Halohasta litchfieldiae: one gene and its partner. Each later gene encodes a partner of the first gene's protein in a complex. Links are inferred from orthologs where the notes say so. Each region holds a gene or a part of one and is shown in the gene's direction. Other genes may lie near its edges.

Region 1 (2,743 bases):
CGCTGGCGTGGCATCTCCACAAGGAGACAGTCACCGCACCGATTGTCGGCACCTCAAGCGTCGACCACCTCGAAGACGCCGTCGAAGCGCTCTCTATCGACTTGTCCGACAACGAACTGTCGTATCTCGAAGAACCGTACGAGCCGGTTCGGATCAGCGGTCACGAGTGAGAAGGCATGCGGGGCGCTCAGCGTGGCTCTCTGGAACTGAGACAACGAGTCGACTGGGACCGTACCGAACGGATGACGTTTTAATCGCTGGCCCTCATGTTCCGCTATGCACTGTGGGCAGTGCCACGCGGACCTCGACCGACCGGGCGACTACTGTCTGGTCTGTCACACTGCCAACTGCGACGGGGTCGTCGTCGAGTTCGACCGCGAGGCGGCCACCCTCACCATGCTCGACGACGAGGACATCCTCGGCGAGACCACGATCACAACCGTTCCCGAACCGGACGATGACCACCACGACCGAAACGCCGTGATGGAACTCCGCAACTTCGCGGGACGGGTCGCCGACGAGATCCAGCGCAAGCGCCCCGAAACCGTGTTTGCGGCCGGTGAGCGCGAACCCCTTCGAGAGACGCGCAAACAGCTCCATTACGAGTTTTATCGCGTTCCAGAGGACAACTCCGTGCAGGCAGTTATTGATCGGCGGGGGAATCGAGCCCTCGAAGTCGTCGACATCCCGCCACGCGAGAAAATCGGCGGCAGCCACTCGACCATTATTGGCGACCGGCAAGGACGAAAAGCGATCAGCGTGGTTGCGGACCATCCACACATCAAGAAAATCATTCCCGGCCCGATTGATGCCGGGGGAATCGGCTCCCAGAAGGGACTCCGGGCGAAGATTACACGGGCAGATACCAACGGCAACGTGCGAATGCTGTTGCGGGATGGCTCAAGCGTTCAGGAAAACCGACTGGTGACGACCGCGATGGATCTCGAAACCGGCGAGCGAGTACGGACAGATCTCAACGAGGCGCTGGCCGAGGAAGATCTGCAGTAGGCGCTGTCGACTGAGAGCCGAAACCGCATCCTGAAAGCGGCTCACACAGTAGGCTCGACACAACAGCTTTTTACCTATACTGGCAGTAGCACCTGCTACTATGGCCGAAAACAAGGCACGATCTACCGGCAGCGCTGGCCGATTTGGCGCACGGTACGGACGCGTCTCACGCAAGCGGGTCAAAGAGATCGAAGCGGGAATGCAGAACGCCGAGGTCGACGGCGACAGCGTCAAACGCGTCGGCACCGGCATCTGGGTCAACGAAGAGACCGGCGAGAAGTTCGCTGGCGGGGCTTACAAGCCAGAGACGCCCGGTGGACGACAGGTCCGACGGTCGATCCGCGCGGCACTCTCCGAAGACGAATAACACACCCGATGAGCTACAAATGTTCCCGCTGTAAACGAGACGTGACGCTCGACGAGTACGGCGGCGTTCGCTGTCCGTACTGCGGTCACCGCGTCCTGCTGAAGGAACGCGGCGGCGGCATCAAAGAAGTCCCCGTCGAGTAACCCGGTGTCCCCGCACGTTCATACTGCAGCTCTTTGCTTCGAGTATCCGACCGCCGCGGCCGCACGACTCATCGAGCGGAGCGTCCGCGTCGAAGTCGACCAACTCGACGCCGACCGGTCGACGGCTGGTGTGAGCCGAACCAATACGCGGGTCGAGGTCGACATTGCGGCCGACGATCTGGTCGCGCTTCGGGCGGGGCTCAACAGCTGGCTTCGGTATCTCTCGGTGGCCGAACAGGTGGCTGGCTGTGAGTCGACACGGCACTCGTAACCACCGTAATCAGCCGTGTTGAATTGTGAGGCGTTCGATACAGGTGGCCATCGGAATTGCGGGGGTTTTTGGGTGTGGCGACCAACTCGGAAGGTATGCAGGGTAATCTGCCGCCAGAAGCCCAGGAGAAGCTCGAAACGCTCCAGGATCTTCAAGAGACAGCACAGAACGTCGCCGAACAGAAACAGCAGACCGAGACCCAGCTCAACGACACCGAGACCGCCCTCGAAGCCCTCGAAGGCGTCGACGATGACTCGGTTATGTACCGCGAGGTCGGCGAACTGCTGATCCAGACCGACTACGACGAGGCCGCCGAGGACCTCGAAGAGAAACAGGAGAGCCTCGAAGTCCGCGTCGAGCAGCTCACCAAACAGGAAACCCGCGTCCAAGAACGCTTCGAGGACCTTCAGGAAGAGCTTCAGGAGATGCTCAGCGGTGCAGGCGGCCCCGGTGGTCCGCAGGGCCCCGGCGGCGCAGGCGCCTAAATGTCGGAGCCGACTGACGAGACCGTCGTTCAGACGGCCGCCGAGGCCGCTGAAGGTCTCGTCTTTGCCCGATTTGCGAACAGTGCAGTCAAAGACCTCGACATCACCGTCGGATTCGATGACGGGATTCTCGATGTCGACGTCTACTTGAATACCGTCGACGACACCGACGCTGACCCCGACGACGTGGCCCACGAAGCCATCGAGGCAGCCGAGGAAGCCGTCGACGAACTGTTTGCCTGAGCGGCACCTTGCCGCTGAGGTCGTTTTTACATTCGTGAGCGGCAGTGCTGAACCCGTTGAGCTGTTTCTCTACCGGATCGTGTGTCGAAGACAGAGATCAGCCGGATAATGAGATCGGCTACTATCGAGTCGCTGACTCGGCTACGTGTCGGGTGGCTTCCCTGAGAATCACGAACACGCTGAGTAGTATGCCGATGAAAAACAATGGCTGTAACGAGCCATCGGG
Region 2 (2,898 bases), 2.2 Mb from region 1 along the record:
GAAACACTCACACGACACGAACTCATCGGCCTCCCGATTCGGGTGGTCGACGCCGCCAGTGCCGACTCCGTCGGTATCTCAGGCCGCGTTGTCAGCGAGACGATGAAGACGCTTGTCGTGTCGACTGATTCGGGTGCAAAACGCGTGCCGAAGTCGCAGTCGACGTTCGAAGTCGCAGTCAGCGAGGAATCGATTGACGACCAAGGTGCAGGCGTGCACACAAATGAAGCCGCCGAGGTCACAGCGGGAGATCATCCCGCAGTGGACCCGTCAGACCGACGGGGCCGCAAGGACTCGGGGTCTTCGTCCAAACTCGGGAAGGAAACTGCGGGGGTCCGCCCTCGTCAGTCTTTGCCGTCGGAATGTTCCGTAAACCAACAGGGTGGATGCCAGGGCGGAGTCTACGTTACGGTGGATGGCAGCCGTCTACTCTCGCGGCCTGCAGAACGAACTGAACGCACAGGAGATTCGAAATGGCGATAGGACTTGACGTTCCTCTTCCTTCGGAACCACAGAACCCGGAGGAGTACGACTATGAGAAGTGTCCGTTTTACGGACAGCTTCCGGTTCGAGGCCAGACCCGCAGTGGGACTGTCGTCTCGACCGATATGGCAAAGACCGTCATCGTCGAGCAAGAGTACGACGTGTTCGTGCCGAAATACGACCGGTATATGAAACGCCGATCCCGTATTCCAGCGCACGTACCCGGTGTACTCGACTCGCTCGAAGTTGGTGACGAAGTAAAGATTGCGGAGACCCGACCGATCTCGAAGACGAAATCCCACGTGGTCGTCGAACTGCTTGGAGGCGATGCCTGATGGAGGCACTCAAAGCAGACGTCACGCAGGGACTCGAGAAGGGCTCGCTCATTACGTGTGCCGACAACACCGGCGCTCGTGAACTGCGAGTCATCAGCGTTGCGGGCTACTCCGGTACGAAGAACCGACACCCGAAAGCAGGGATCGCCGACAAAGTGACCGTCTCGGTCACCAAAGGCACCCCCGAAATGCGTCGACAGGTGCTGGAGGCCGTCGTGGTCCGCCAGCGCAAACCGATTCGTCGACCGGACGGTATTCGCGTGAAGTTCGAGGACAACGCCGCAGTTCTCATCGACGAGAACGGCGAGCCTCGAGGGACCGACATCAAGGGCCCAATCGCACGCGAAGTCGCCGAACGCTTCGGGAGCATTGCATCCACAGCGACGATGATTGTATAGCATGACTACACAACCACACAAACAGCGAAAATCCGCTGCAAACGCGTCGCTCCACGAGCGACACGAGCAGGTCAAGGCGCCGCTTTCGCCCGAACTCCGCGAGGAGTACGACCAGCGCAGCGTCCGCGTCAACGCGGGCGACACCGTCGAAGTGCAGCGTGGCGACCACGCTGGCAGCGAGGGTGAGGTCATCAAGGTCGACCTCAAAGCGGCCGTCATTCACGTCGAAGAGGTTACTGTCGAGAAGTCCGATGGGGAGGAGGTTCCCCGACCGCTCGAAGCCAGTAACGTTCAGGTCATCGAGCTCGATCTCGAGGACCCACGCCGTGAGGCCCGGCTCGAAAGCGAGGAGGATAACGAATGAGCAACCACCAGAAACGACTCTCGGTACCGAACTCGTGGCCGGTCGAACGGAAGACCGAAACCTACACCGTGAAAGCGGGCGCAGGCCCCCACGGTGAAGACGGCGTTCCCCTGCTCGTCCTGCTACGGGACGTGCTGGGCTACGTCGACTCGAAAAAGGAAGCGCGCTACGCGCTGAATCAGGGCTCGATTCTCGTCAACGGGGATGCAATCTCCGACGAGCGACGCCCAATCGGCATGTTCGACATTCTCGCGTTCACCGAACGCGACGAGTTCTACCGCGTGTTCCCCGACGAGGGCGGTCGGCTTGCGCTGACCCCCATCGACGAGGACTCAGCAGGTAGTCGACTCGGGAAGATCGTCAACAAGGAGCAGGTCTCCGGCGGCGACTTCCAGCTCACACTCCACGACGGAACGAACGTCCGAACCGAGGACGTCAGCTACGAGACGAACGATTCGCTCGTTGTCGACAACGAGACCAAGGAGATCGTCGCCCACTTCGACTACGAAGAGGGCGCCCTCGTCACCGCCGTCGACGGCCAGCACGCTGGCCAGATCGGCACGGTCGAGGAGATCCAGGTCACACTCGGCAGCGGTTCGAACACGGTTGTCGTCGAGGCCGACGACGCAAGCTACGAGACGATCGAGAGCTACGTCGTTGTCATTGACGAGAACTTTACGGGTGATGACGAATGAGCGAGGCAGAAGCCGAGTTCCACGATATGCGAGAGCCGCGTATCGAGAAAGTCGTCGTCCACATGGCCGTCGGCGAAGGCGGACGCGAGCTCCAGAACGCCCAAGAGATCCTCGAAGAGATCGCGGGCCAAGAGAGCATCCAGACGCTCGCCAAACGAACGGTCCAGGAGTTCGAAATCCGCGAGGGAGACCCAATCGGTGCGAAAACGACACTCCGCGGCGACGACGCCCACGAGTTCCTCGAAACCGCACTCCCGATTACGGAGCTGTCGACGTCGCAGTTCGACAACGTCGGCAACTTCAGCTTCGGTGTCGCCGAACACACCGAGTTCCCGAGCCAAGAGTACGACCCACAGATCGGAATTTACGGGCTTGACATCACCGTCACGCTCGTCCGACCGGGCTACCGTGTCGCCCAGCGCGACAAGGGTACGCGGTCGATTCCGAGCGGTCATCAGATGACCGTCGACGATGCGGCCAGCTACATCGAGTCGAACTTCGATGTGGAGGTTGAGGCCAATGAGTGAAAGCGAAACAGACCAGACGTCCGGAGACAACGCGGAACGGACGGGACAGCAGCTGTCCTGTCGGCGCTGTGACCGAAAACAGGGGCTTGTCGGCAA

Evidence for each region.
Region 2: HALTADL_RS05470 (region 1) and rplX share a complex: the UniProt entries of both Methanocaldococcus jannaschii proteins name them as parts of the 50S ribosomal subunit. The link is inferred for Halohasta litchfieldiae from one-to-one orthologs.

Annotation. Positions count from the first base shown.
Region 1 is NZ_CP024845.1:1,080,236-1,082,978, forward strand. Bases 21-2,741 are described here. They hold HALTADL_RS05470 (eL43 family ribosomal protein), read left to right. Parts: upstream 21-1,108; coding sequence 1,109-1,375; downstream 1,376-2,741. Other genes in these bases: HALTADL_RS05460 (aldo/keto reductase), read left to right, coding at 21-170; HALTADL_RS05465 (DUF2103 domain-containing protein), read left to right, coding at 277-1,008; HALTADL_RS05475 (DNA-directed RNA polymerase subunit P), read left to right, coding at 1,384-1,518; HALTADL_RS05480 (KEOPS complex subunit Pcc1), read left to right, coding at 1,523-1,789; HALTADL_RS05485 (prefoldin subunit beta), read left to right, coding at 1,885-2,274. Outside these bases: more of HALTADL_RS05460, read left to right, coding at 1-20; more of HALTADL_RS05495, read right to left, coding at 2,742-2,743. UniProt on the Methanocaldococcus jannaschii protein: Binds to the 23S rRNA.
Region 2 is NZ_CP024845.1:3,246,671-3,249,568, reverse strand. Bases 23-2,898 are described here. They hold rplX (50S ribosomal protein L24), read left to right. Parts: upstream 23-1,217; coding sequence 1,218-1,580; downstream 1,581-2,898. Other genes in these bases: HALTADL_RS16540 (30S ribosomal protein S14), read left to right, coding at 2,795-2,898; HALTADL_RS16545 (50S ribosomal protein L5), read left to right, coding at 2,272-2,802; HALTADL_RS16550 (30S ribosomal protein S4e), read left to right, coding at 1,577-2,275; HALTADL_RS16560 (50S ribosomal protein L14), read left to right, coding at 818-1,216; HALTADL_RS16565 (30S ribosomal protein S17), read left to right, coding at 474-818. In the rest of the region: more of HALTADL_RS16570, read left to right, coding at 1-22. UniProt on the Methanocaldococcus jannaschii protein: One of two assembly initiator proteins, it binds directly to the 5'-end of the 23S rRNA, where it nucleates assembly of the 50S subunit. Located at the polypeptide exit tunnel on the outside of the subunit.